2 linked regions of the Chitinophaga varians genome follow. The protein of the gene in region 1 binds, or shares a complex with, the protein of each later gene. Links are inferred from orthologs where the notes say so. Each region holds a gene or a part of one and is shown in the gene's direction. Other genes may lie near its edges. The genes, in order: uvrA and mfd.

Evidence for each region.
Region 2: the proteins of uvrA (region 1) and mfd are in contact, whole or in part, in a crystal structure (PDB 4DFC), measured with the Escherichia coli proteins. The link is inferred for Chitinophaga varians from one-to-one orthologs.

Annotation. Positions count from the first base shown.
Region 1 is NZ_JABAIA010000001.1:2,146,638-2,161,956, forward strand. Bases 7,320-10,785 are described here. They hold uvrA (excinuclease ABC subunit UvrA), read left to right. Parts: upstream 7,320-7,705; coding sequence 7,706-10,585; downstream 10,586-10,785. Other genes in these bases: fabF (beta-ketoacyl-ACP synthase II), read left to right, coding at 7,320-7,569; HGH92_RS08730 (DUF6452 family protein), read left to right, coding at 10,611-10,785. Also shown: HGH92_RS08700 (RagB/SusD family nutrient uptake outer membrane protein), read right to left, coding at 1-398; HGH92_RS08705 (TonB-dependent receptor), read right to left, coding at 416-4,003; HGH92_RS08710 (FecR family protein), read right to left, coding at 4,214-5,347; HGH92_RS08715 (RNA polymerase sigma factor), read right to left, coding at 5,412-5,972; more of fabF, read left to right, coding at 6,307-7,319; more of HGH92_RS08730, read left to right, coding at 10,786-11,123; HGH92_RS08735 (DUF6048 family protein), read left to right, coding at 11,086-11,898; HGH92_RS08740 (GNAT family N-acetyltransferase), read right to left, coding at 12,038-12,481; HGH92_RS08745 (ATP-binding cassette domain-containing protein), read left to right, coding at 12,576-14,066; HGH92_RS08750 (alpha-2-macroglobulin family protein), read left to right, coding at 14,206-15,319. UniProt on the Escherichia coli protein: The UvrABC repair system catalyzes the recognition and processing of DNA lesions. UvrA is an ATPase and a DNA-binding protein. A damage recognition complex composed of 2 UvrA and 2 UvrB subunits scans DNA for abnormalities.
Region 2 is NZ_JABAIA010000001.1:2,384,535-2,400,132, reverse strand. What follows is about bases 538-4,282. They hold mfd (transcription-repair coupling factor), read left to right. Parts: upstream 538-839; coding sequence 840-4,082; downstream 4,083-4,282. Other genes in these bases: HGH92_RS09690 (SIMPL domain-containing protein), read left to right, coding at 4,268-4,282; HGH92_RS09700 (ferredoxin--NADP reductase), read right to left, coding at 538-550. In the rest of the region: more of HGH92_RS09700, read right to left, coding at 1-537; more of HGH92_RS09690, read left to right, coding at 4,283-4,978; HGH92_RS09685 (carboxypeptidase regulatory-like domain-containing protein), read right to left, coding at 5,048-8,272; HGH92_RS09680 (hypothetical protein), read right to left, coding at 8,617-9,078; HGH92_RS09675 (ATP-binding protein), read left to right, coding at 9,379-10,707; HGH92_RS09670 (tetratricopeptide repeat protein), read left to right, coding at 10,710-11,927; gyrB (DNA topoisomerase (ATP-hydrolyzing) subunit B), read right to left, coding at 12,005-13,984; HGH92_RS09660 (hypothetical protein), read right to left, coding at 14,108-15,598. UniProt on the Escherichia coli protein: Couples transcription and DNA repair by recognizing RNA polymerase (RNAP) stalled at DNA lesions. Mediates ATP-dependent release of RNAP and its truncated transcript from the DNA, and recruitment of nucleotide excision repair machinery to the damaged site.

The DNA of each region.
Region 1 (15,319 bases):
TTAGCCTTTTTGTCCGCTGCTGAAGGGGATTTCAACGGTATATTGAAAATAGCATTGTTAGCACGCTGAATACCGTCGTAGAACTGTTTCCAGTTGCTGCTGAACATCCCATTGCTGGGTGTGATGGTACCTACCTGTAACGCGTCCGCATCACGCACCATGCCGCCAACACCGTAACGGTCGAACTGGTATAATTCATTACCTGAAGCACTACCCTGGTCGATATTCAATCGGAGGGCAGCATATACGCCGGCCATGCCCTGATCGGTGAGATTGTCTGTGGTCCACATCTGGGCGTCACTTTCCTGCGTATAGGACACGGTGTCCAGCAGGTTTTTCTTACAGGCGGCTAATGACAGCAGTGCGGTACCGTATATTAATATTCTGAACTTTTTCATACGTTAATTTTTAGAACCTAGAATGTAACATTAAGACCCAATGCATACTGTTTCATGGTCGGATACCCTACACTGGCGCCAATTTCAGGGTCAAGGCCGGGATACCGGGTGATGGTCAGCAGGTTCTCCCCGCTTACATATACTACCGCGCGGCTGATGGCAGCCCGTTTGGTGAGGCGTTCCGGAATCTGGTAGCCGATCTGCAGGTTCTTCAGTTTCAGATAAGACGCATTGTAGAGGTAGAAATAGTTGTCCTGGCTATTCTGCGGATCTGTATTGAGTTTCAGGCGGGGATATTTACCATTGATATTATTGGCAGGATCAGATGGGTTGGCATCATTATAATAATAGTGATCGTTGGCAACATCCAGTCCGATGGCATTACCATTAGACGTAACGGAGCTCAGGTATCCGCGGTCATTGTAGTAGTACTGAAGTCCTGCGCTGCCGGCCCATATCATATTAAGATAGAGCCCTTTCCAGGAGGCGCTGATATTAAAGCCATAGTTGTATTTAGGCGTACCGCTGGAACCGGAAAAGGTCCTGTCGTAGTTATTGCCATAAATACCATCACCGTTAGTATCTGCGTAGATGAAATCACCGTACCAGATTTTTCCCTTGTCCACGCCCTGTGCAGGCAGGAAAGTGTAACCTGCGGCCATCATGGCTTTCAGCCAGTCCATATCCTGCGGCGTGCGGATCATGCCGTCTTTGGGGCCGCCATTAATATTCACGCTGCCATCGGCATTGAAGTGGCTGCCATTGCCCTGATACAGTTTCTGGAGATAATATTCATCGATCTGATGGCCTTCCACGCGGTACCTGTTACCGTTGTTGGCAGCTACTTTCCCGATATTGGACGACCATACTTTGTTACCGCCGGCGTCGGTGGTATAACCTTCCTGGAAGGCGCCGCGGTAGCTGGTGATCACGTTTTTATTATAGGAGAAGTTACCGCCGACGGTAATGTCCACTTCGCCAAATTTGCGGTTATAGCTGGCTACTACTTCAATCCCTTTATTGGAAACAGTGGCCGTATTAACGGTAGGAGGCGCGGCATTGCCTACAGTCAGCGGTATCGGCGGCGTGGTAATGATGCCGTCGGTCGTTTTGCTGTAATAGTCTACGGAGATATTCAGTGCATTGTTCAGCAGGGTTGCGTCCAGTCCGATATCCGCGATGGCTGTAGCTTCCCAGAGCAGGCCGGGGTTTCCGAATTTGGTGACTGCCAGGGCATTCACTGCGGTGTTGTTATAAGAATAATACACCGGGTTATAAAGGGTCTGGTAGTCATAGTTGCCCTGGGACCTGTCGCCGCCGCCGTTGTTGCCTAATTTACCCCAGGAGCCGCGCAGTTTCAACTGTTGGAAATTGCGCAGTGATTCTTTCAGGAATGATTCCTCTGTCAGGCGCCAGCCTGCTGAAAAAGAGGGGTAGTAACCCCAGCGGGAGGCAGGTGCAAAGCGGGAAGAACCATCATACCGGAGATTAGCTTCAAACAGGTATTTATCACGGTAGGCATAATTTAAACGGCCAAACCAGCTGCGGAGCGCATTATCATATTCTGTTCCGTCAAATACGTTGTTGGTGTTACCGGCCACATTGATGTTTGTGACTTCTTCCGATACCAGGCCTTTCCTGCTGGTAAAATCGCGGTTATAATAGTAGTAGGTCTGGTTATAACCTGCCAGGGCGGCAAAATCGTGCCCGCCCTTAAACTGTGTATGGTAACGTAATACGTTGTCAAACGTGGTGGTAAAGTCTTTGTTATGCTCTACGCTGGTCGTGAGCTGGTCGGGCGTGGCGGCCGGTTGCCTGGCTACGTTGTTGGCCAGGTCCCATTTGGCAAAAGGTACGTCGTGGTATTGCATGTCCCGGAACCGTGTCTGATAGTTGAATTTGGTTTCAAATGTCAGTCCGCGCAACAGGGAGAGGTTGGCATACACGGTGGAGTTAAAACGGTTCTGCACATTTTTGCCGGCAACGTTGTTCAGGTACAGCAGGATGTTATTGGCTGTCTGGGATTCTTCTATAGCGGTAGGGAAGCCGTATTTGCCTTCATATCTCGCCGGAACGCCGGGCGTTGTCTGGCGGAGGTAGTTAAAGGCATTGTCTGTATTTCCCATGCCGAAAAGTTCCTGGGAGGCAAATGTCTGAGTACCGACGGTAATATACCGGTTGATTTTACTGTCGAGGTTCAGGCGTATCTGGTAGCGTTTAGCCTCGGTATGTTCCATGGTGCCGGGGTTGTTCTGAAAGCCGCCGGACACGAGGAAAGTGGATTTTTCGCTGCCACCGGAAACGGATATATTATGCTGTTGCAGAATGCTGTGTTTAAAAACGGTGTTGGCCCAGTCGGTATTGGCATATACTACTGAGTTAGGTATCCCTGCAGCATTCAGGTCATCGGGATGAGCGTTGGCATTCACCCAGGTATCGATGGTTTGTTGTTTGAACAGCTCTGACTGGCCGAGGTTGCGGGCGCTTTCGTTATACAGTTTCATATAACGCACATAGTCATTCACGAACTTCGGCATATTGGCCGGCTGAATGGAAGACAGGGTACCGCTATACGTAACGGTAGTACGATTACGGTTGCCTTTTTTGGTGGTAATGAGGATTACGCCGTTGGCTGCCAACGTACCATATATAGAGGACGAGGCAGCGTCTTTCAGTACGGAAATACTTTCAATATCGGTGGGGTTAACTGCGTCCATGCTGCCGATGATACCGTCGATCACTACCAGCGGATCGCTGTTGTTGAGCGTGCCTACGCCACGTACCCGGATGGTGGCGCCGTCGGAGCCGGGCTTACCGGAGCTCTGGCGCACCTGCAAACCGGGGCTGAGGCCGGCCAATGCGCTGGACACATTGGTGACCGGTCTGTTTTCCAGGCTTTTGCTGGTCACCGTGGCAACGGCCCCGGTGAGGTTTACTCTTTTCTGGGTGGCGTATCCTACCACTACCACATCCACCAGGTCAGCGTTCTTTTGTTTCAGGGTAACGGTAACGGTTGTACGCCCCTGCAAATTGATCTCCTGTCTTTCAAAGCCGATGTAGTCCACTACCAGGACGGCATTGGCGGCGTCCGCATCTTTAATGAGGAATTCACCTTTCTCGTCTGTCACCACCCGTTTGGCAGTACCTTTTAATACAATGGAAGCTCCCGGCAGGCTCTCTCCTTTGTCGTTTACCACGCGTCCGCGCAGGTCTTCCTGTGGTGCAGCCAGCAGTGTCTTTTCTTTTTTGGCATCTACCACAATCACTTTATCCACAATGGAATAAGTAAGTGGTTGCCCATGGAAGCAGATATCCAATGCCGCTTTCAGGTCCACATCGGTAACAGAGATGGTTACACGCTGTGCCCGGGCCAGCATTTCATTCCGGTACATAAAACTGTATCCGGTTTGTTGGGTAATACTTTTGAAGATATCGGCCAGCGCCGCATTGCGCTGATGTAATGTTAATGTCTGGGCATAGGCTGAAGCGATTGCCTGCAGGGAGATCAACACCAACAGAAAAGCTGTCAGCTTAATGACCCGGATGGTTTTAAAGAAGTGGAACCCGGGGGCATACGAAGCCCCCTTGTACTGAGGATTACTCATACATCACAGTGTTTGGTAAAGGTTATTGGTACCGGAATAGTTTAGTTATGGACAACAGAAGACCATAACGCAGATGTTACATCTGGCTTTAAGATGAAATGTTCATTGTTCTGATTGCTTTTTTCGACTTAGATTTTTACTTCGATTTAGATTGGATTTTTTTCGATTTAGACTAGACTTAGATTTATATGATTTAGATTTAGACGATGATTATTGATGATGAACAGTGAGCCTGCGATTATCCAGCTTACAGTGAACACCGCTCAGCTCCAGCATCCTGATAATATTGTCCAGGCTGGTATTTCTGGGAAAAGACGCCGTAAGATGTTCGTCCGGCACCCCTGCTTCAAATTGCAGTTCCAGGTCATACCATCTGGCCAGCTGCCTTAAGGCTACTCCCACTTCCTCTCCCGCAAACTCGAATTTCCCATTTTTCCAGGCCAGCACGGAATTGATGTCCGCATTGGTGATGGCGAACTGCCGCGCATCGTCCCATACGGCCTGTTGCCCTGGCAACAGATGTTTGGTTGAATTGCCGGCGTTTACGTTTACCGCTCCGGTTATCAGGGTTGTTTTGATGTTTTTCTCTTCGGGATAGGCCGTCACATTAAAGGAGGTGCCCAGTACCTGTACTTCCATGTTATTGACCCGGACAGTGAAAGGTTTGTTTTTATCCGGCGTGATGTCGAAATAGGCTTCCCCTGTCAATTCCACTGTCCGGTGCCGGCTGTTAAAGCTCACGGGGTATTTCAATGAACTGGCCGCATTGAGCCACACTTTACTGCCATCTGGCAGCACTACCGCAAACTGGCCGCCCTGCGGGGTCTTCAGGGTATTGTATTTCATATCTTCCTGATTGCCGGCCTGGTCATATACCAGCGCTTCCCCTTGTACCCGTGCGGCGCCTACTGTTTGCCGGGTGCTGTCGTTCAGCGTTATGGCGCTGCCATCATCCAGCAGCAGTATGGCTTTGTTGCTTCCCGGCAGCACAGGCGCGGAAGTTTTCGTTGCCGCCCCTCCGGCAGCAAGACGTGTATTTTTACGGCCGGAAAGGGACCACAGCCCGGCGCCCAGCACCAGCGCGATACCGGCCGCAACGGCGGTGCGTTTCAGCCACAGCGGCAATATTTTACCGCGGGTAGGGGCCGGCTGCATCAGCGCTGCCAACTTTGCGTCCATTCTGCTGAAAATTTCTTCCTTGCTGAAGCCTTCTTCCGGTGTTACCTCCACCTGCCCGTCATCGAAAGAGTGATACCACTGATTTACCAGCGCGCATTCTTCCGGGGAGGCTTCTCCCCGCAAATATTTTTCGACAGCGCTTAACAGATCCTGGTTTTCTTTCATAACGGATAATTACAGTCATTAGTCGAACAACCGGAACGAATCCCCTACGCTGTCCGAAAAAAAATTAAAAAAAAATGGAAAATATATGCCGGATGCTTCCCTTAAGCTGACGCAAAGCCTTTGTAAGCTGGTTTTCCACCGTTTTGCTGGAGATATTGAGGACCTGGGCGATTTCTTTTACCGGCATGCCCTGTTCACGGCTGTAGCGGAATATTAACTGGCATTTTTCGGGGAGCTTGTTCACTTCCTGCTGCAGCAGCTGCAGGATATGTTTCTGCTGGAGCGCCGTGTCGGGTTCCGGCACACTGACCGGTATCGTGGTTTGGTATACTTCCTGGTATTGGCGCAACAGTTGTTCACGACGGAAGCGGTCCAGCACTTTGTATTTTACGGCCGTGGCCAGGTAGGCGCCGGCGTTGCTGATCTGGTGGTTATGCCGTTGGTTCCACAGGCTGACAAATACATCCTGTACAATATCTTCCGCCGCCTGGATGTCTGACAGCCTGTTAAAGGCCACTGCCAGCAATTTTTCGCGATAGGTCCCGTAAATTTCGGCAAATGCGGTTTCATCATCCTCCCGCAGACGCTCCATCCATAAGGTATCTGTATTTGGTTGACCAGTCATTCCTCTATTGTACAAGTAGTATATGCGATATTAGAGATTATTTTCGTCCTTTCATATATTTATCACAAAATCTTTCGCTAAAGCGGGGCGGGATGCGAAATGCCCTGGTGAAGACTGGCCGACCGGTCTTTTTCCCGTTGCCCGGGCGGGAAAGTTAACACTTTATAACAGTCGCGTTTTTCCGGACACCCTTCCCCAGGCCCTTAAATCCGCCACCACATTGACCTTCCCCCTAAAAAGAGAAAGTTATGTCATATAATCTTAATGAATATGCTTATCTATAACAATAAGTAACTAAATTTGCGCTCTAACTTTTTTTATTAAAGTAAAAAATATGCGTACTGTTACACTGAAAAGGGTTGTGGTTACCGGCTTGGGAGCACTAACACCTATCGGGAATGATGTAAATACTTTTTGGAGCAATCTGAAGGCAGGCGTAAGCGGCGCCGGTCCCATCACTAAATTTGACACCACAGAGTTCAAAACCAAATTTGCCTGTGAAGTCAAAGGTTTTGATGTGGAAAAATATATGGACAAAAAGGAAGCCCGCAAGATGGACAACTTCACGCAGTACGCCATGGCAGCTGCACATGAAGCGGTAGCAGACGCAGGTCTCAACAAGGAAGGCATTGACAAAACTAAAATAGGCGTGATCTGGGCTTCCGGTAACGGCGGCATGCTCACGTTCGAGGAACAGATCGTTGAATTTACACAGGCCAACTTTGTGCCTAAGTTCAACCCGTTCTTTATTCCCAAACTGATTTGTGATATCGCGGCAGGACAGATTGCCATGAAATACGGTTTCATGGGCATCAACTTCTGCACCGTGTCTGCCTGCGCCTCTTCTACCAGCGCTCTCGTAGACGCTTTCAACTATATCCGCCTTGGTAAGGCCAATGTGATCGTTACCGGCGGTTCCGAAGCACCGGTAACCCGCGCAGGCATCGCCGGCTTTAACGCCCTCAAAGCGCTGTCTACCCGCAACGAAGACCCGCAACATGCTTCCCGCCCGTTCGATACAGAACGTGACGGCTTCGTGATGGGTGAAGGCGCCGGCGCCATCGTCCTCGAAGAATATGAACACGCGATCGCCAGAGGTGCTACCATCTATGGTGAAATGATCGGCGGCGCCATGACCTGCGACGCCTACCACCTCACCGCCACCCACCCCGAAGGCCTCGGCGCCAGACTGGGCATGGAACAGGCACTGGAAGACGCTGGTATCACCACCGCCGACGTTGACTACATCAACTCCCACACCACCTCCACTCCGGTAGGCGATGTGAGCGAACTGAAAGCCATCGTGACCGCCTTCGGCGAACACGTTGAAAAAGTTAACATCAGCGCCACCAAATCCATGACAGGCCACCTGCTGGGCGCTGCCGGCGCTATCGAGGCGATTGCCTGTATCAAGGCCACCCAGGAAGATATCGTGCCGCCAACCATCAACACTACCGTGCTGGGCGAAGGCATCCCGACCAACCTGAACCTCACCCTCGGCAAAGCACAAAGCCGTCCGGTAAATATCGCTATGAGCAATACCTTCGGATTCGGAGGCCACAACGCCATCGTGGTATTTAAAAAATATACCAAATAAGCAGGTAACTGCCCGAAAATAGCTGTCAGCGAAGATCTTCCCAAAAAGGTCTTCGCTGCTCTTTTTTATGCCCCCTTCATTTCGGAATTCGTAATCCGTTATTCGTAATTATGGCGTAGCTTAGTAGTTTAATATTATGGCAAAGAAAAAAGAGAATGTAACCGCTGCCCCCGCTCCGGAAATCACGGCAGATGACCAGATTGAAGTATTTGGCGCACGGGAGCATAACCTGAAAAACCTCGACCTGCAGTTGCCCAAAAATAAGCTGGTTGTCATCACCGGCATCAGCGGAAGTGGAAAATCCTCCCTGGCTTTTGATACTATTTACGCTGAAGGACAACGCCGATACATGGAAAGTTTTTCCGCTTATGCCCGCCAGTTTATCGGCGACATGGAAAGACCCGATGTGGACAAAATCACCGGTCTGTCTCCCGTTATCTCCATAGAACAAAAAACGACGAATAAAAACCCGCGCTCAACGGTAGGCACCATCACAGAAATCTATGACTTTCTGCGACTGCTCTTCGCCCGCGCAGGACAAGCATACTCCTACAATACCAACAAGCGCATGACGCGCTTCTCGGAAGAAGAGATACTCGAACATATCTTCAAACACTATCCTAAAAAGAAACTCGTCATCCTCGCACCCATGGTGCGCGGCCGTAAAGGACACTACCGGGAACTGTTTGAACAGGTACGTAAACAGGGCTATCTCAAAGTAAGGGTAGACGGCGAAATACTCGACCTGAAAGAAAGAATGCAGGTGGACCGCTACAAAATCCACGACATCGAACTGGTGATAGACCGTGTACAGGTGCAGGACGATGCCCGCACCCGCATCAGCCAGAGCGTGCAGAAAGCCCTTACCATGGGCAAAGGCCTGCTGTTTGTCATGGACAATGATACCAACAAGGTTAGCCAGTACAGCAAACAACTGATGTGCGAAGATACCGGCATCTCTTATGAGGAACCATCGCCCAACACCTTCTCCTTTAACTCGCCCTATGGCGCCTGCCCACGCTGTAAAGGGCTCGGCACCATCTACCAGATCGATATGGACGCCATCATCCCCGATGAAAGCGCCTCCATCGAAAGCGGCGGCCTCAAACCACTGGGCGAAGCCAGGGACACCTTCACCTACAAACAGGTGCAGCAGCTGGCCAAAAAATATAAATTCTCCCTCACCGGACCTATCTCCGCTATTCCCGACAAAGCCCGTAACGTACTGCTGTTTGGCGATGAAAACGGGAAGCTGGAAGTAGACCTCTCTTTCGACGAAAGTTCGGACACCACCAAATACTCCACAGAATTTGAAGGAGTGGTAAATACCGTGCGCCGCTATTTCAATGACAGCAGCTCCGACCATGTGCGCGCCTGGGCCGAAAGTTTTATGGCCCTCAGCACCTGCCCGGAATGTAACGGCACCCGCCTCAAAAAGGAAAGCCTCTTCTTCAAAATAGATGAGAAAAATATTTCCGAACTGGGCAACATGGACCTTGACCACCTGCTGAACTGGTTCCGGAACATCGAAGAGCGGCTGGAGAAAAAACAAAACGCCATCGCCAAAGACATCCTGAAAGAAATACGGGAACGCCTTGGGTTCCTGCTCAACGTTGGCCTCAACTACCTGACGCTCAACAGGCCCACGCGCACGCTCAGCGGTGGCGAATCACAACGTATCCGCCTCGCCACGCAGATAGGCTCCCAGCTGATGGGCATCACCTATATCCTCGATGAGCCCAGTATCGGCCTGCACCAGCGCGACAATATGCAACTGATCGACGCCCTCCGCAACCTGCGCGAAATGGGTAACACCGTGATCGTGGTGGAACATGACAAAGACATCATGCTGCATGCCGATCACCTGGTAGACATCGGTCCCGGCGCCGGAAAACACGGCGGCCAGATCATCGCACAGGGCACGCCCAACCAGATACTGAAACTTAATACGCCCACCGCCGGTTACCTCAATGGTAAACGTGCCATGGAAATACCCGCCGAACGCCGCAAAGGCAACGGCAACAGCCTTGAACTGAAAGGCGCCACCGGCAACAACCTGAAAAATGTCAGCGTGAAGCTGCCGCTCGGCACTTTCATCTGCGTGACAGGCGTTTCCGGTAGTGGCAAATCCACCCTGATCAACGAAACACTGTACCCGATACTCTCCAAACACGCCTACGATTCCAAAGCGGTGCCCATGCCGTATAAAAGCATCAAAGGCCTGGAGCATATCGACAAAGTGATCGAGATAGACCAGTCGCCCATTGGCCGTACACCACGCAGCAACCCTGCCACCTACTGCGGTTTCTTTACCGATATCCGCACCCTCTTTGCCTCTGTGCCCGAAGCCAAAATCCGCGGGTACAATGCCGGCCGTTTCTCTTTCAACGTGAAAACAGGCCGCTGCGACGTTTGTGAAGGCGGCGGCATGCGCGTGATTGAAATGAACTTCCTGCCGGACGTATATGTGCACTGCGAAAAATGTAACGGCCGCCGTTACAACCGTGAAACACTGGAGATACGCTACAAAGGCAAATCCATCTCCGACGTGCTGGACATGACGGTAGACGAAGCAGTGGAATTCTTCCAGGCCGTTCCATGGATACACCGCAAAATTAAAACGCTGCAGGATGTAGGCCTGGGTTATATCACCCTCGGCCAGTCGGCCGTAACCCTCTCCGGTGGCGAAGCGCAACGGGTAAAACTGGCAACGGAGCTTTCCAAAAAGGATACCGGCAAAACCATTTATATCCTCGACGAGCCTACTACAGGACTGCATTTCCAGGATATCGTGCTGTTGCTCAAAGTGCTGAACAAGCTGGTGGACCGCGGCAATACCGTACTGGTGATAGAACACAACCTCGATGTGATCAAGATGGCCGATCACATTGTGGACCTCGGCCCCGAAGGCGGCGCCGGCGGCGGCACTATCCTCTGTACCGGTACGCCCGAACAGGTGAGCACCTGTAAAGACAGCCATACCGCCCGATTCCTCAAAAAGGAGCTGGGAATTTAATATCTTGCCAACCGTAAATCAAGTAATGAGAACGTTATACCAGATATTACTCACCTGCTCCGTGCTAATCGGCATGCTCGCCTGTGAGAATGAAACCAAGGTGTGCGACCAAACGCTCCGGGCGGATTTTCACGTGCGTTTTCAGCGTGACTCCCTCCTCAGGGTAGGCGATACCATCCTGCACAACGTGCGCGACACCATCATGCCCAAAGTGACCGTGTATGCCATCGATAATGGCGTTAACAGGGACTCTATCTACAAAATAAAACCGCTGAAGGAAATCTTCCTGCCCTTTTCTCCCGTATCGGACAGCTGCACCTTCTTTCTGCGGGTAGATTCCACCCTGACACCGGACACGCTTAAATTTAAGTACACCCGTACTAAAAAATTTATATCCCCGGGCTGCGGATTCGGCACCACCTTTACACTGGATACCGTTATCGCTACCAAAAACACCATCGATTCTGTAGTTATTAACTCAAAGGCAGTCACCAGCAGTAATGATACGCACCTTACTTTGTTTTTCTTTAATCAGTAGTATCCTGATTGGCCTCGCCGCAAAGGCACAGACACCGGCCAAACCGGCAGCCGCCAAAACCGCTGCCAAAACAGATACTACCCGTAAACCGGCGAAGGACACCACGGTCATTATACCCGTGAAGGACAGTGTCGTACATATGCAGGGCGGCCTCCGCGTGGGACTGGACCTGAGCCGCATCGTGACGTCTATCTACTATCCCTACCGCAAGGAAGGGACAGCCGTGGCCGACCTGCGCCTCAACAGCGATCTGTACGCAGCGGCGGAAGTAGGATATACCAATACGCCCTACAGTGACGCTAACTACACCTATAAGGGCAGCGGCGCCTTTATCACCCTCGGGATAGACTATAACTTCATGAAAAGACTGTACCCGTCAGAGAAAAATATGTTCTTCGGCGGTATCCGGTACGGATTTTCACACCTCACCTACGAAGTGCCCACCTATAAGATCACCAGCAGCTACTGGGGCAACGACCTTACCGGCTCCATACCCAAAACCAGCGTCAATGCCCATTGGGTGGAACTGGTGCTGGGACTCAAAGCGGAAGTGCTGAAAAACTTCTTCCTGAGCTGGAGCCTGCACGAACGCATTATGATCAATAATGTTAAGTCTGATGAGTTTACACCGCTGGTCATTCCCGGCTTCGGCAGCGGCTCCAAAAAATCCGTGTTCGATATGCAGTACACGGTATCATACCTGTTCCCGCTCTACAAGATAACCCAACATGTAAAGTTGCCGGCGAACGATAAAAACAAAAAGAAGAAAAAATAAATTAATTACGAATTACAAATTACGAATTACGAATTGAGGGCTGTTCTATAGAACGGTTAGTAAGTAACCGTTTTGTAAAGCAGCCCTCAATTCGTAATTCGTAATTCGTAATTCGTAATTTGTAATTTGTAATTGATTTTCAGGGTCGCACCATTTCGATGTGCGGTATACCATCTTCCATATACGTATCGCTGGTCTGTTCAAAACCCAGTGATGTATAAAAGCGGTGCAGGTATTGTTGCGCGCCAATCTTAATCGGTCCTTTCCCGTATGCCTCTTCCACCGCAGCAATGGATTTTTCCATCAGCAGGCGGCCCGCACCGGAGCCTCTCACCAGCGATGACGTGATCACCCTTCCAATGGAAGCCTCCGTATATTTGATCCCCGGTGCAAACAACCGGGTATATGCCACCAACCGGCCATCTTCGTTACGCCCCATGAGGTGCAACGCTTTCTGGTCAGCATTGTCCAGGTCCTGATAAGCGCAATGCTGCTCTACTACAAATATCTCACTGCGTAATTGCAGCACATCATACAGTTCCTGTACGGTCAGCTCGTCAAATGCTTTAATTTTCCAGTTCATCGTATGCCGGTTTATCATAAAAATAACGGAAGCTTTCAATATTCCTGTTATTTTTATAAGTGATATTAATGCCTCTTAGCCCAATCAGGAAATCATGGAAGAAACAAAACACCCTTTCCTCTCACTGGAACATATCACTGTAAGATATCTCGACAAAACACTTTTCAACACCCTCAACTGGGAAATACAACAGCACGAACAATGGGCCATTACAGGCCCCAGTGGCTCCGGCAAGACTGCCCTTCTCAATACCATTCTCGGTAAATTCAATGTTATCAACGGCGGTATCCACCATCACTTTTATGAGGACTGGAGAAAGGAAAACACCGTTACCGACCCATACTTCAACTATCGCAACCTGATAGCGCTGGTAGGGCATCACCATACTTTCCGGAACCTCTCCAATACCACCACCGATTTCTACTATCAGCAGCGGTTCAACAGTATGGACGCCGACAATTCCCCCACTGTTACCGAATACCTCGGGCTTACGGAAGTGCCCGACCTGGTAAAACCGCTGAAAATAGCGCCGTTGATGGAAAAAAGGCTCATTAAGCTGTCCAACGGAGAAACACGCCGCGTCATGATCGCGCGGGCACTGCTGCAAAAACCGCAGCTGCTTATGCTCGACAATCCCTACATCGGGCTGGACGTGCAAACCCGGAAAGATTTTTCCGAAATGATCAATGAGATCATCCGCAATGGCACAACGGTGCTGCTGGCCACCACGCCGACTGAAATACCGGAACACATTACCCATGTGCTGACGCTGGAAAACGGCGCTATCACGGGCAAGTATACACGCAGTGAGTTTGTGCAGCTGCCATTGCCCGAAGTGCCTGATCTGCCGCTACCGGCCATGGAAGCACAGAAAATAGCCGATATCCTGCAACGGCATCAGCCACCCCGCTTCGAAACCATCGTGCGCATGGAGGACGTCCGGGTGAAATATGGGGAAAACGTGATCCTCGACCAGATCAACTGGACAATAAAACCGAATGAAAAATGGGCGCTGCTCGGGCATAACGGCGCCGGTAAATCCACCCTGCTAAGCCTCATCAATGGTGACAATCCACAGGCATATGCCAACAAACTATGGTTGTTTGACCGCCGCCGCGGCAGTGGTGAGAGCATCTGGGACATCAAGAAAAAAACCGGCTTCGTATCTCCGGAACTGCACCAGTACTTTACTTCCCGTGATAACTGTCTGCGCGTGGTATGCTCCGGCTTCTCCGATATTATCGGTAACACCAGGCAACCTACTCCCGAACAGGCCGATATCGCCAAAGCATGGATGGAAATACTGGAGATCGAGGAACATCAGCAATCTCCATTCAAACAGGTGCCTGAAAGCGCCCAGCGCCTTTGCCTGCTGGCCAGGGCCCTCGTTAAAAATCCGCCCCTGCTGATCTTCGACGAGCCATGCCAGGGCCTGGACCAGCAACAGAAACAACACTTCAAAAAAGTGATCGAGATGCTGTGCGACCATATGCCTGTCACGCTGATCTATGTAACGCATTATGAAGAAGAATTACCTGACTGTGTAGATAAGTTTATGCGTCTCGCCAACGGCAAAATGATATAGTTTTTAATTACTAAAAAGAAGACTGTTTGGTTATTTGAAAACCTTGCCGGTATTTCAAATAACCAAATATTTCAATACATAAATTAAAAAAATAGTTCGATCTTCGTCGGGAATCGTTAATCACCATAATCCATTCCTGATGCACCCAACAAAACGGCTATTTGCTGTAGTAGCATTATTTGTTTCCCTGGTGGCATTGTCGCTGATAAGCGGCTGCCGGACCACAAAAAAAGAGATGAACCCCGGATTCGCGAAGTATATTGACGCCTATACCGCCGGTATTATCTCCAAACAAAGCCCTATCCGTGTTCAACTGGCAGGGCAGGTAAACGTAACGCATACCCAGAATGAACAACTCGATAAAGAGGTGTTCGATTTTTCCCCTTCCATCAAAGGAAAGTCTTATTGGGTAGACGCCACCACCATCGAATTCCGGCCCGATGAGAATCTGCAGCCAGGTAAAACCTACCAGGTCAATTTCAAACTAGGCAAAATCATGGACGTGCCTTCTGACCTGAAATCCTTCGATTTCGAGTTCAAAGTCATCAAACCATCTTTCTCGATTGACATGTTAGGTTTGAAAGCCAGTACCAATACCACACTGGACAAGATGACCTATACCGGCGCCGTATATACCGCCGATGTGGAAAGCCCACAGTCTATCGAAAAACTGCTCACTGCACGCTATGGCGGCAAAACGCTGCCCGTTACCTGGCAGCATAACGCTGCCGACCGTACGTCGAAATTCACGATCGCGAACATAGAACGCGCCAACATAGCCCGCAACCTTGAAATCAGCTGGGACGGCTCCGCCCTTAAAGTGGACAACAGTGGCAAAAAAACAGTGGAAGTTCCCGCCGTAGGCGATTTCAAAGTGCTCGACGTAAAAGCGATGTCTGACCCCGAACAGCACCTGCTGGTACAGTTCTCCGACCCTGTCAGCGTAGCCCAAAGCCTGGAAGGCCTTATCGGCATCAGCGGCCAGGGCGATCTCCGCTATACCATCGATGGCAGCGAAGTAAAGGTATATGTGCCCGTTCGCCTGGAAGGCAGCTATAATGTAGTGATCAACGAAGGCGTGATCAATATCACCGACAAACGCCTCGGCCAGTCCTACAGCGCCAATGTGAATTTCGAAAACACCCTGCCCGCCGTAACGATTCCAGGCAAAGGTGTGATCCTCCCCGAAAGCAATAAACTGGTGATGCCGTTTGAAGCGGTCAACCTCAACGCGGTAGACGTCACCATCATCA
Region 2 (15,598 bases), 240 kb from region 1 along the record:
AGTCTTCCTGGCGGCTCAGCGTGGGGATGTAATGAAAGCGTGGCATGTCCTTGTCCAGCTGCCGCATTTCATCAGCGTACAGCAGGTCCTGTTCGTACCGGCAGCCAAAAATCAGATGGATATTGGGATGTGGCAGCTGATGCAGCTGTATATGATGCACCATGGAACGGAACGGCGCTATGCCAGTACCGGTGCAGATCAGGAACAGGTCTTTTTCCATGTCTGCCGGCAGGGTGAACATGCCCAGCGGGCCTCTTACCTGTAAGGTGCTCCCCTCTTTGATCTCATTGAAAAGATAGGTGCTGCCAACACCTCCCTCCAGCAGCACGATCACCAGTTCAAATTCATTGGTGCCGTCCGGATGGGATGCAATGGAATAACTGCGCCAGCGCTTGTTTTTCTTTTCATGAATGGGAAGGTCCAGGGTGACAAACTGCCCTGGCTTGAAATCAAATCGTTCCAGCTCTGGTATACGTATCCAGAAACGCCTTGTATTGGGTGTTTCATCTAACAGCCGGGTGACGATGCCTGTATACCAGATCTCCTGCATGGAAAAAGGAATTTGGTGTCACTGAATATAACAAAACATTTTGAATTTTATCATTTGAATATTTGGCCAGTGTGCCATTGGCTCTTTTGCTGTTACGAAAAACAAATAATTAAATCTCTAAATAACCAAATAAACAAATGTTCGTATCTTTGCAACCTTCATGAATTTACAGGCTGTATTACAATTATTTCAACGTGATGCCCGCCTGCAGACGCTGGTGAAGGGGATTCAAACACCCGCCCCACAATACTTTCAGCTTTCTTCCCTGAGTGGGAGTGCAATAAATTTTGTGGCAGTATCAGTCTGGGCCAATGCAGAAGCGAACCATCTCTTTATTCTGAATGATAAAGAGGAGGCAGCCTATTTCCAGAACGATCTGGAAGAACTCAGCCAAGCGCTGGATATTTTCTATTTCCCCGATTCCTTTAAAAAAACCGGACAGTTCCAGGAGTTCAACAGCAGCCACAGTATGTTGCGTACGGAAGCGCTGATGAAATTTTCCGGAGACAGTATCCGTAAAAAAGTACTGGTCACCTATCCCGAAGCACTCTGGGAGAAAGTGGCCGGCAGCAAGGCCTTCAGCTCCAATATGGTGCAGCTGAAAGTAGGAGACGTGCTGAAAGTGGACCCGCTGCTGGAGAAGCTGATAGGCTGGGGGTTTGAACATACCGACTTTGTATATGAGCCAGGCCAGTATGCCCTGAGAGGTGGTATCCTGGATATCTATTCTTTCGGCAACGAAAAGCCGTACCGTATTGAACTGTTTGGGGAAGATATCGACTCTATCCGCCTGTTTGACCCGGAATCACAGCTTAGCGAACGCAAGCTGACACAGGTGACGCTCATCGCTAATATGGACACCCACACGGTAGACCATCTGAAAACGTCACTCGTGGAATTCCTGCCCGCCAATACCGTAGTATGGATGAAAGACCCTGCTTACATCCAGGGCGTGGTGGAACAGATGGAACAACGGCTCGATGACTGGCTGCTGACCGGTCAGAAAGTGAAGGTGAACGATGACGAAGACATGGCGCTCAGCAGCGATGACTTCGTAAAAGCCGCTCCCCTCATGGAACAGCTGCTAGAGAAAACGACCGTGGTTTTCGGTAATAAAGAATACCTCACGGAGAAAGGCATAGCATCAACGACCATCGCCTTTGATACACAGGAACAGCCCGTCTTCAACAGACAGTTCGATCTCCTGATCAAAGACCTCGCGCAACATAACAACAACAAATATTCTCTCTTTATATTCGCTGATAACCCGCGCCAGCTCGAACGTTTGCGCAGTATCTTCGAAGACCTGAAGGCAGACTTTGTCTTCTTCCCCATACCGGTGGCCATCAGCCACGGGTTCATTGATCATTCCCTGAAACTTGCCTGTTACACGGACCACCAGATCTTCCAGCGTTTTCACAAATCAAGGGTAAAACAAGCCTACAACAAAAACAAGGCGATTACCATGAAAACCTTGCGGGAGCTGCAACCCGGCGATTACGTAACACACATCGACCATGGCGTGGGCGTGTACAGCGGTTTGCAAAAGATCGAATCCGGTGGCAAAATGCAGGAAGCTATCCGCATCATTTACAAAAACAACGACCTGTTGTATGTAAATATCAACTCCCTGCACAAAATCAGCAAATACACCGGCAAAGAGGGCGTGGAGCCGAGAGTCAACAAACTCGGCAGCGACGCGTGGGACAAGCTGAAAGAAAAAGCCAAAACACAGGTCAAGGACATAGCCAAAGACCTGATCAAACTATACGCCGTGCGTAAAGCCCAGCAGGGTTTTGCACACGCACCGGACACCTATCTGCAAACAGAACTGGAAGCCTCCTTCCTGTATGAAGATACGCCGGACCAAAGTAAAGCTACCGCCGATGTGAAAAGGGACATGGAAGGCCCCGCCCCCATGGACCGTCTCGTATGTGGCGACGTAGGCTTCGGTAAAACAGAAGTCGCTATCCGCGCCGCTTTCAAATCCATCGTGGACGGGAAACAGGCTGCCGTACTGGTGCCTACTACCATCCTCGCGTTCCAGCACTATAAAACGTTCTCCGAGCGCCTGAAAGATTTCCCCTGCACGGTGGACTATCTTAACAGGTTCAAATCTTCCAAAGAGAAAAAAGAAACGCTTAAAAAGCTGGAGGAAGGCAAGATCGACATCATCATTGGTACACACGCCCTGTTGAGCAAAGACGTGAAGTTTAAGGACCTGGGCGTGCTGGTGGTGGATGAAGAACAGAAATTCGGCGTATCTGCCAAAGAAAAACTGAAACAGCTGAAACATAACGTGGATACCCTCACCCTAACGGCAACGCCTATACCAAGAACGTTGCAGTTTTCGTTGATGGGTGCCCGTGACCTTTCCATTATCAATACGCCGCCGCCTAACCGGCAGCCTATTGAAACGGAAGTACAGGTCTTCAATCAGGATGCTATCCGCGACGCCATTTATTATGAAACGGAAAGAGGCGGGCAGGTGTACTTTGTGCATAACCGCGTAAAAGGCCTGGCGGAAATGTCTTCACTGATACAGGGCCTTTGCCCTGATCTGGCAATTGCTACGGCCCATGGCCAGCTCGAAGGCCATCAGCTGGAAGAAGTCATTCTCGATTTCATTGACCGCAAATACGATGTGCTGGTATGTACCAATATCGTGGAAAGCGGCGTGGACATCCCCAATGCCAATACCATTATCATCAATAATGCGCACCACTTCGGGCTGAGCGATCTGCACCAGCTCCGTGGCCGTGTAGGACGCAGTAACAAGAAGGCTTTCTGTTACCTGCTGGCGCCTCCCATGAGCACACTCACGGCCGACAGCCGTAAGCGCCTGCAAACCCTTGAACAGCACAGTGAGCTGGGCAGCGGCTTCCAGATCGCTATGCGCGACCTCGACATCCGTGGCGCTGGTAACCTGCTCGGTGGCGAACAAAGCGGTTTCATGGCGGAAATAGGCTTCGATATGTACCAGAAGATCCTGGACGAAGCTATCCGCGAACTGAAACAAAACGAATTCCGCGATCTCTTTAAAGAACAACTGGAAGAGAAAAAAGACTTCGTCAATGACTGTACAATCGATACTGACCTCGAAATACTGATCCCGGATACTTATATAGAAAGTATCCAGGAACGTCTGAACCTATACCAGGAACTGGACAACACCACAGACGATGGCAGGTTACAACAGTTTGAACATGAACTGACAGACCGCTTCGGCCCCATGCCCGACCCAGTAAAAGACCTGCTCACCATGATACGCTGCCGCTGGATGGCTATTCAGCTGGGCTTCGAGAAAATGATGCTCAAAGAAGAAAACCTCCGCTGCTACTTTATCAATAACCCCGACTCCCCCTATTTTGAATCACCTACGTTCAACCATATATTAACGTATATACAAACCCGTACCAACAACGCCAAACTTAAACAGGTAGGCAAAAACTTTATGCTGGTGGTAAACCGTATCCGTAATATGAACGATCTCTATGCTTTCCTCAAAGGCATAACCGACAGCCGCAAATAATTTTCTGTAACTTTTTTATTGCATAATCGTTTCATTCATAATATGAAACGAATGATTTAATTCGACTATATGATGCCGTTGAAAAATTTTTTCCCCTGCTTTTGTGGAAACACGGTTTTGTACTGCATCATGAGGGTGTAATAAACATCGAAAACAATTTTTTTAAATAAGAAAAACAAAGACACATGAAAAAGGTAATGTTATTAGCCGCCGGATTATTCTTCGCTCTGAGCACTTTTGCCCAACAGGCTGACAATAAACAGGTAAAGAAAATTGAAGTAACTGGTTCTGCTGAAATAGAAATCACACCTGATGAGTTAAACCTGGACATCGCCCTGAGAGAATATTTAAAAGGGAAAACAAAAGTGGACATCACCACCCTGGAAAAACAACTGGTGAAAGCCATCGCTGATGCTGGATTACCTAAAGAAACCCTCACCATCGAAAACGTGAACGGCTTTAACAACGAGTTCTTCCTGCGTAAGAAAAAAGATCCGGTTGAATTTATGACCCGCAAGCAATATCGCCTGAAACTGACCAGACTGGATAAAATCAACGATATCCTGGGCGCTATAGACGCGGAAGGTGTGGAAAGCACCCGCATCGCTTCTTATACTTCCAGCAAAATGGACCAGTACCGTAAGGAAGTAAAAATCAAAGCCATAAAAGCGGCTAAAGAGAAAGCGGAATATATGCTGGCAGCTATCGGTAACAGCATCGACGGTATCCTCGAAGTACAGGAAATCAGCACCGATAACTATACTGATTACCGTCCGCAGATCATGTCCAACGCAATGTTCAAATCTGCTGATGCAGTAGGTGGTGGCGCTCCTGAAATTGATTTCAAATCCATCAAAGTTCGCGCTGAAGTAAGAACAGTATTTACCATCAAATAACCTACATCATAAAAATGAAAAAGCCGCAGGAGTTAATTCCTGCGGCTTTTTTTATGTTGTTATCTGAACTTAGAAGCTGTATCTCAGGCCCAGCTGCATCTGGTGACGGGAACCAAAGAAGTCTTTGGAGTAAGGAGATCCCGGATTTTCCAGTTTCAGAACAGGGTAGTTGTTTACTACTTTTCCTGTTGGTGTAGCACCTACGCTGGCCATGGAATTGAAGGTGTTCGGTGAGAAGTACTGAATACCCCAGTCTTTGTTGATCAGGTTGGTCACGTTCACGATATCGTAAGTGAGGGTGAGGGTGTGCATGGTTTTACCGGCTTTGAAGTTGAAATCCTGGCTAAAGCGGAAGTCAGCCTGTGTGTTCCATGGTGTGCGGCCACCGTTACGCTCTGTGAACTGGCCTTTGCGACCGCTCAGGTATTTGTCAGCGTTGATGTAGTTCATGAACTCAGTTGCTTGTTGAACAGCCGTTTTGCCGTTAACATCAGCAAAGAAGTTGGTTGCTTCTGCTACATCTTTCGGGATGTAAGCAAGGCTCACCTGCTGAGGAGTTCCCTGTACGGTAGCGTTTACGAAACCATATGTATAAGGTAAACCGGAAGAAGTGTTAAAGAACAGGGAGAAGTTGGAAACCCATTTGTTTTTGGCATCCCAGCCGTGTTTATAACCAACAGTAGCTACGATACGGTTGCGAATGTCGAAGTTGGAGTAAGCCAGTGCCGGATTGTTCGGGTTCAGCGCCTGGTTCAGCTGCCAGTTAGACTCCATGGAGTTACGGATGCCGTTGGTGATGTCTTTAGCTTGTCCGTAAGTGTAGGCTGCCATAAAGCTCAGGCCAAACGGGAAGGATTTGGACACCTGGGCAGTGATGCTGTAGCGGTAACCCTGATCGGTGTTGGACAACAGGTAAGCATTCGTATATAACGGATTGATTTTGGCACCAGACCAGATAGGCTGTTGTTTATTCACATCATATGCATAGTAGGTGGGATTGTCGACCAGGTTGATCTGTTGGAACATCAGGTCTTTGATAACTTTGGTATAGATACCTTCGATGCTGAATTTCCACTGGTCACGGGTGTTGTATTCCAGCGCGAGGCTGCTTCTCCATACCTGAGGCATTTTGAAGTTATTGTCGATCAGGTCCACCTGGGTAGCACCGGAAGCATCGTTTACTTTAGCACCGTTCTGAGCTGCGAAGTCGGCGATACCGTTGGCAGAAGGTTTTGCTGCAGGGATCGGGCCGTTTACGAAAGGTTTGGTAGAACGCTGGTCGTATGCACCATAAGTTACACCGTTGTTGTAGTAAGCATAACCTAACCATGCGAAAGGAATACGGCCGGTGAAGAGACCAGTACCACCGCGCAGTACAAGGCTGTTGTCACCTTTGATATCATAGTTGAAACCTAAGCGCGGAGAGATCTGCACATTGTTCAGGAAGTTGTTTCTGATATCCTGAGGTTTGGTGTACGTATAGGTGTTACCGTAGTTTGCATCAACAGGCGCTTTGGTGGTTTTGTCGCTCAAAGGCTGTTTGTTCGGGATACCGGTATAGTCTAAACGGATACCCGGAGTGATTTTGAAGCGATCAGTCAGCTGGATTTCATCCTGACCGTACAGGCTCAGCAGGTTCACTTTGAACTGTGCCGGAGGATTGGCCATGATGTTATCGCGGGAGTTGTTGGCGTAGTTATAGTTGCCACGTACGCGGGTAGGCATGTTAGCGAGGAAAGAGTCAACGCTGTTGTAGTCGATACGACCGTTCCAGGAGTTTACGAAACCATAAGTGATGTTGTAAAACTCGTTGTGGGTGCCTACAGTGATGGTATGGTTGCCTTTGAAGATGGTTACGTTATCAGTTACTTCAAAGGTTTTTTGTTTCATGTTGAAGATACTGGCTTCACGGTCAGTACCGAGGAAGATGGTGGAACCGGCGGTACGGCCTTTGATCTGGATCTGCGGAGTAGCAGGATCAGACAGCGGGTCTCTGTAGTCATGAACGCTGGAGTAACCCAGGATCAGGCTGTTGGAGAGGGAGCTGTTGAAGTTGCTTTTCAGTTCAGCAACAGTAGAAGACTGGTTGTTCACCTGTTTGAAGTCGATGCCTTTGAAACGGAAGTTCTGTTGGTCACGTTCCAGGTTGGTAGCTTCGGAGGTGATGGTATTGTTACGGAGAGACAGGTGATGTTTGTCGTTGATGTGCCAGTCCAGTCTGTTGAAGAATTTGTTGGAATTGGAGTAGATGCTGGTGTTACCGGCAGTTCCGATATCCACGCCATAGGATTTCATTACAGCGGTGATGTCAGCAGCGTCTTTTTCAGTGAGGATGCCACCGCCATCAGCAGAACCTGCGGCGAGGATCACCGGGTCTACACGACGGGTGATTTCTTCGTTGGTGAAGAAGAACAATTTGTTTTTGATGATAGGGAAACCTACACGGGCGCCTGCCTGGTATTCATGGAAGTCGCTGGGCAGTTTGGAACCGTCGCCGGCGTTGTTTTTACCAATCATAGAGGCGTTACGGCCATAACCGTAGATGGAACCGTGTACTTCATTGGTACCGCTGCGGGTAACAGCGTTCACGCTACCACCGAGGAAGTTACCAACTTTTACGTCGAAGGGAGCCAGTAATACCTGTACGTCCTGGATCGCATCGAGAGACACGGGGTTGGTACGGGTGCTGCTGCCTGGCTGACCGCTTGTAGAGCTCTGACCGCCAAGGGAAGGGCTGAAGCCGATCGCGTCGTTGTTGATCGCGCCGTCTACAGTCACGTTATTATAACGGTAGTTGGTACCGAGGAATGAGTTGTTATTGCTCTGTGGCGTTACTTTAGTGAGGTCTTGCAGGCTGCGGCTCAGGCTGGGGATGCTTTTGATCTGCTCCTGTCCTATTTTGGTGCCGCCGGTTTTGCTGCCGGTGTTGCCGGTAACCACGATTTCGCTCAGCGCGGTGGATTCTTCCTGTAATTTAAAGTTGAAGTTGATAGTACCCAGTGCCAGGTTCACATTTTCTTTTACTTCTTTTTTATAACCGATGAAAGAAACGGTAATAGTATAAGGACCGCCCGGATTAAGGTTGGGTACAATATAACGACCGTCGCTGTTGGTCTGTGTACCGTTTTTAGTGCCGGTGGCGGTGTTTAATACTACCACTGTTACACCGGGGATAGCCTGACCAGCAGGATCGGCTACTTTACCTGAGATGATAGAGGTGGTGATCTGCGCTTGTGTGTTGTTAAAACATAAAACGACCAGAATGCTCGCTAAAAGCGTGACAAATGATTTCATAAAGCCTGTAAGTATTTACAGGTGCAAAACAACTACTCCAAAGCAACCAGAATGTTAACTCATCATTACCAAATTGTTAAGGACTACTTAAAATGATCTTAAAATAACCTTGTTAATCTGCAATTAAGGTAATTAAATATCAGGTTTAAGAATTTGTATGAAAACAATGTTAACAATCAACAAAGTAGGTGTCAGGACAAAATTGTTTAACAGTTCTTAAACAATAATTTTGTTAAGACAACCCATATGACTATACGAAAATAACGTATTCCTGTGCCTGTTATCTACGAAAAAACCCCGCCTCAAAAGACAGGGTTTCTCTTGTTTTTTTAAACGGTTTCTGCTTAAAAATAGACTTTGAAAGTCCCGTCCGTTAAAGGTTTTTCTATTTCACCACTAATTAAAGTGCCGGAGAAGGTACCCTCCGCTTGTTTACTATTAATGCTTTCAAGTTTGATGGAGATGGCTTTGGTAATGTAGCCCTCTTCTTTTTGCTGAATATCCATCAGCGTCATTTCACCAGCGCTTTGATCATACTGTCCGGCCTGAAGGCCATTGGGGAAAGTGATCATCAGTTCCATATGTTTGGTGAAATTGTTGGTGACACCATCTATTATCAGCGTCTTTTTGCCGGCAATAACGGTATCGGAAATATAACCCTGTGTAGAGTTGGAATGGTAGGTAACATCCCCTACCCGGAAAGTGAAAGTGCCCTCAGGCGTTGCTTCTTTCTTTTTGGAACAGCCAGCAAGTCCTGCTCCTGTAATAATCGCGACAACGGCCCATACGAAGATTTTCAAACGCATATGTTTTGTTATTTAATGCTGTCCTGTATTTGTGCCGCTGCATAAGGAAAACCGGGGAATTGGCCGGCAGAAATGCTGCCGCCAGCCATTCAAGTTGGAATAGGTGTACCGGTTAATATACGGGCATAGGGATAAATTCAGGTGCAATATATGTAATAAAAATTAAATTAAATAAAATGTTAATAAATAAATAGAGTGCAGGCAGTGGGAAGGAAGGCGGCAAAGTCAATATTAACAATATTTTTGTAGGGTAATTCCGTATTATTACTGCTCGGGATTTATCATTATTAAAAGCACATTATGTCATCGGAAGTAGTCAAACAATTACAGGAAGCCGTGCAGTTTTCACCGGAGAATGTGCCGTTGCGCTTACATCTGGCCCAGGTGCTGTTACAGGATTATGAATATGTGCAGGCAGAAGAACAGTACCGTAAAGTGCTGGAACTGTCGCCGGACCATACCGCCGCCCAGCTCGGACTGGCCCGTACCTTTTATCATCAGCAAAAATATTCTGCCGCTATAGTTGTACTGGAACAACTGGAACATCATGAGCCGGACCATTTCGATGCGCTCCTGCTCCACTGCCGCATACTGGTAAAGGAAAACTCCCTCCAGTCGGCAAAGGAGATTTATCAGCATCTGTTGCAGCTCAATCCCGGCTTCCGCGACGAAGCCCTCGATGCCCAGTTCCGCCTGCCGCAACAACAGCCGGCCACCTCCTACGAGGAAGACGACTCTATGGAAGATCCGGATAAAGTCTTCACGCTGGAGAAACCGGATATGAACTTCTCCGACGTAGGCGGCATGGAAAGAGAAAAGCAGGAAATAGACCTGAAAATCATCAAACCGCTGCAATTCCCCGACCTCTATAAAGCCTATGGCAAAAAAGCAGGCGGCGGTATCTTGCTGTACGGCCCTCCGGGCTGCGGTAAAACTTATCTGGCCAAAGCCACAGCCGGACAAATACAGGCGGAATTCATCAACGTAGGCATACACGATGTTCTGGACATGTGGATCGGCAACAGTGAAAAGAACCTGCATGCGCTCTTCGAACTGGCCCGCCAACGCAAACCCTGCGTGCTTTTCTTCGATGAAGTGGACGCGCTCGGCGCTAACCGCACTTCTATGCGCAACAGCGGTGCCAGTCACCTGATCAATCAGTTCCTGGCAGAGATGGACGGTATCGCGGCAAACAATGAAAATGTGCTGATCATCGGCGCTACCAATGCGCCCTGGAGCCTCGACCCGGCTTTCCGCCGCCCCGGCCGGTTTGACCGCATCATCTTTGTGGCGCCACCCGATACAGATGGCCGCGAATCCATCCTGAAGCTGCAACTGCGCAACAAACCCGTATCGGACGTGGATTATAAAGCCCTCGCGAAAGCAACGGCCGGCTATTCCGGCGCCGACCTGAAGGCGATCGTGGACCTCGCCGTGGAAGACAAGCTCCTCGAAGCATTACAGAAAGGAGTGCCACAACCTATATCACAAAAAGAACTGGTGAAAGCCATCAAAACACATAAGGCTACCACACGGGAATGGTTCAACACTGCCCGCAACTATGCCTTGTATTCCAACGAGGCCGGCCTGTATGACGATGTGCTGAAATACCTGGATATAAAGAAATAACTATGGCTGTACTCATTCAGCGTGCCCAGTTACTGCTGCAACAAGGGCGTTACCAGGATGCGCTGACCACCCTGAAACAACATCTCAGCACCAGCGCCAATGACATCGACGCCCTTTTCCTGCTGGCTATCTGTTACCTCGAAATGGGCAAGACAGAAGAGGGGGAACAGGTAGTCAACAATGCGCTGAGCTTTGCTCCGGACGACGACCGGTTCCTGTACCTGAAAGCACGGCTGGCACTTAATAAAAACCAGTACAACGAAGCGTTGCTGGCTATCAGTGAGGCGGTCGCCATTCATCCCTACCAGGCTGATTACTTCGGCATGTGGAGCCAGATACTGCTGTTTAAAAAGGACTACCAGGGCGCCCTGCAAAAAGCACAGGAAGGACTGGCCATAGACCCGGAGAACCTGGTGTGTCTCAACCTGCGGTCCAATGCGCTGTTTAACCTGGGCAAAAAAGAGGAGGCATTTTCCAATTTGCACGAAGCGCTGGAACATAATCCGGAAAATGCCTATACCCATGCTAATCTCGGCTGGAAATGGCTGGAGGCCGGCGATCACCGGAAAGCCCTGGAACATTTCAGGGAATCGCTGAAACTGGACCCCAACCAGCAATGGGCCAAGAGCGGCATGGTACAGGCAATGAAAGCCCGTTACTGGCTGTACCGCCAGTTCCTGAACTATGCTTTTTTTATGGGAAGGCAAAAGGCGGGCATGCAGTGGCTGATCATTGTCGGCATCTTTATTTTCACACAGATCGCCAGCAAAGTGTTCTTTCCGTTATATGTGTTGCTGGCACTGGCGGCATTGTCCACATGGCTGATAGTACCGGTGAGTAACCTGTTCCTGCGGCTGAACCCTTACGGTCGTTACGCGTTAACACCGCAGCAGATCAGGGTTTCCACCATGGTAGGCTGCCTGCTGCTGGTGGCGTTGTTGGCTGCAGCTGCCTACTGGATCACGGCCATTCCCGGCTTGCTGGCTGTCGCTATCTGTTCCGGTGTATTGCTGTTGCCGGTTTCCAGCATGTATGCGCCGGAGTCAAAAAAGAACAAAAAAATCTTCCGTATTTATACCCTGGTATTGGCGGTTATAGGGCTGTTGGGCATCACCTTCGCATTTATCACCAACGATTATGCTAATATATTCGTGGCCGTTATGCTGATCGGTGTGTTCCTGTATCAGTTGCTGGCCAACTATATTATCTCCAGGGAATAGCCATAATAATATATAAAAAGAGAACGCCCATTGATAATAGTATCAATGGGCGTTCTCTTTTTATACTGATAATGAACTTATGCGTCGATTTTCGCGTATTTCGCGTGTGATTCGATGAATGCTCTGCGCGGCGGTACTTCGTCGCCCATCAGCATGCTGAATACGCGGTCTGCTTCAGCGGCGCTTTCGATGGTCACCTGCTTCAGCGTACGTTTTTCCGGGTCCATGGTAGTGTCCCACAGCTGTTCTGCGTTCATCTCACCAAGACCTTTATAACGCTGGATGTTTACGCTGTCTTCTTTACCACCGGCGGCCAGTTGAATGGTAGCGGCTTTACGCTGCTCCTCTGTCCAGGCGTAGATTTGTTCCTTGCCTTTTTTAACGAGGTACAACGGTGGTTGTGCTATGTATACATAACCCTGTTCCACCATGGCTTTCATGTAACGGAATACGAAGGTGAGGATCAGGGTGGCGATGTGGCTACCGTCCACGTCCGCATCCGTCATGATGATCAGCTTGTGATAGCGGAGTTTGGACAGGTTCAGCGCTTTATCGTCTTCTTCGGTGCCGATGGTTACGCCCAGGGCAGTGAAGATATTCTTGATCTCATTGTCTTCGTAGATCTTGTGTTCCATGGCTTTTTCCACGTTGAGGATTTTACCACGGAGCGGCAGGATGGCCTGGAAGTTACGGTTACGGCCTTGTTTGGCAGTACCACCCGCCGAGTCACCTTCGACGAGGAACAGTTCGCACTTCATAGGGTCATTGTCGGAGCAGTCTGCCAGTTTGCCTGGAAGGCCGCTGCCGGTCATCACGCTTTTACGTTGCACCAGCTGGCGGGCTTTACGGGCCGCTTCGCGGGCCTGTGCTGCCAGCACCACCTTATTGATCACCAGTTTGGCTTCGCGTGGATGTTCTTCGAGGAAGGCATCCAGTACGGCAGCTACGGAGCTGTCCACCACGCCCATCACATCGGAGTTGCCGAGTTTGGTTTTGGTCTGGCCTTCAAACTGTGGTTCCGGCACTTTTACGCTGATGATAGCGCTGAGGCCTTCACGGAAGTCGTCACCAGTCACTTCCACTTTTGATTTCTCAAACAGTTTGTTTTTATCGCCATAGGCTTTAAACACACGGGTGATGGCGCGGCGGAAACCGGCCACGTGCGTACCGCCTTCAATGGTGTTGATATTATTAACGTAGGAGAAGATATTCTCACTGAAGGCTTCGTTATATACCAGAGCCACTTCCACGGCTACGTTGGATTCCGCGTCGTGGGCTTCTACGTAGATGGGCTCAGGCAGCAGCGGCGCACGGCGACCGTTTTTATCCAGCATCTGGATAAATTCGAGGATACCGCCTTCGCTATAGAAAGTTTCAGTGAAGATGTTGCCTTCTTCGTCTTTTTCACGTTCGTCAGACAGAACGATACGGATCTTACGGTTCAGGTAAGCCAGTTCCCTTAAACGGCCGGCCAGGATTTCCCGGTTGTAGGTCGTTTCCTTGAATATTTCGTCATCCGGTTGGAAGTGTACAGTAGTACCGGTAGTTTCGCTTACGCCGATTTCCCGTACAGCATATTGGGGGATACCGCGGTGGTATTCCTGTTCAAACAGCTTACCTTCAGTTTGTACGGTCACATGCAGGCGGCTGCTCAGTGCGTTCACGCAGCTGACACCCACCCCGTGCAGACCGCCGGACACTTTATAGGTGTTTTTATCAAATTTACCGCCGGCATGGAGCACGGTCATTACCACTTCCAGGGCGGAACGTCCTTCTTTGGGGTGAATGCCGGTGGGGATACCACGGCCGTCATCCTTTACCCGGATAGAGTTATCCTCGCAGATCGTTACTTCGATATTTTTGCAGTAGCCAGCCAGGGCCTCGTCGATGGAGTTATCAACTACCTCATATACCAGGTGGTGAAGTCCTTTGATGCCAATGTCGCCAATATACATGGCCGGACGCTTGCGCACCGCTTCCAGTCCTTCCAATACCTGAATACTCCCCGCATCATATCCGTTGCTGGGGCTGGTTGCTTGCACTAATTCTTCGCTCATATGTTGGTGTAAAATCGTTTAGAAACAAAATCGGTAGACAATCATGCAAAAATACGAAAAAAACGCCTGATTTCCATAAAAGAATAGCTGTTTTTGAGAGGGATGGACACCACTTTTTTGCCCCTATAATTTTCCGGCCCCGGCGGTCTCCTTCACCCCGGTAAATAATGTTTTCCACACCAGGTTAAAAAATGACTTCTGAACATCCCGTACATGGGTCACATTGGCCACCCGGACCTTCTCCCCCGGGAGGGGATTACCGTCTTTTATGACCATCACATTTGCCACAAAACTCATCAACCCTTTACGGCTGTAGTTTTTATGGTCCTTGTCCTGCTTCAGGATGGCTATTTTCAGGTTGTCATACAACATGGTAACGCTGCCGGCGGCTTTGCGCTCGTCACCCCGGATATTGAAATTCAGGTCCCGGATGTTGCACGACCGTATCTCTATCATGCCCAGGGGCCGGGTTACACTGTTCAGTTCCTTGCCGTTCATATTTTTCAACTGTCCGGACACGGCGAACTGGCCCGCCGGATTGTTGAGCGTAAAGTCAAAATGGGCCCTCAGCTTGCCGCTTTGCATGAAAATAGCGTCAAAATCGGCCATACAATGCTTATTCCGGGCCACCATGGAGTCAATATTGGTGATGTTAGTCAGCCTGGCATGGACATGATTAAAGTTGATCTGGCCCACGTGCCTGGAAACAGGGCTTAACTCGGCATATTGCAGTTCCACATTGTTGCCGGTAAGGGTATCGATTTTTATGGGCAGATGCAGCTTTTGCAGCACCTGGTTGGGGAACTGCCCCAGTTTATCACCCGGCGGCATTGGTAAGGTCCGGTCCCGGTAAATATGCAGCCGGCCATTGCCGATGTTGATACGCCGGGCCCATACCTGCTGCTCCTGCAGTAACAGCCGCGGGTCCAGTTCCTGTACTTTTATATCATTGAACTGCAGCTCATAACGGTCCTGCTGCACACCGCCAGTCTGCTGCTGAAACTGCGTTTTATCGTATCGGGGCTGTAGCTCAAACTGGCCGATGTTCAGCGTCCTTTCGGCCGCATCGTAACGGATACTACGCACATACATCCAGTAAAGGCTGTCGCGGGTGCGGTTCATATAGTCCCGCATGCCGATTTCATAGTTACGGGCATACAGGTAACGGGTAGGATCGTTCAAAGCTACAGAATCAATCAAAAAATCGTTTACCCCTACCCGTAGGTTATGGAACTGGTGTATCACACGGGAGGAATCTTTCCGGGTAAACACATATTTAAAATTGGTGCTGTCCAGCTGTAAATGCCCGATGAAGATGGATTTCATTTTGGAAGATATGTCCTCATAGGCTGTCCGGGGCCGGGTGGTGTCCCTGACGGTGCTGTTCTGGTCCATCACAATACTGGGGCCGGTCACTATCAGCTCTCCGGCGCTCAGCTCTTTTCTGGTGAAATACCGCCACGGTTTAAAGTAACGCAGTTGTAGTTTTTCCACACTGATGAGGTAGGTGTTTTCCGGCGCACGGTGGGCTGCCAGCATGCGCCTGTATACCGCTGAGTCCAGCGTCATGGCGGCTTTGTCCACTGTCAGACTGCCGGAAAGCACATTAAGATG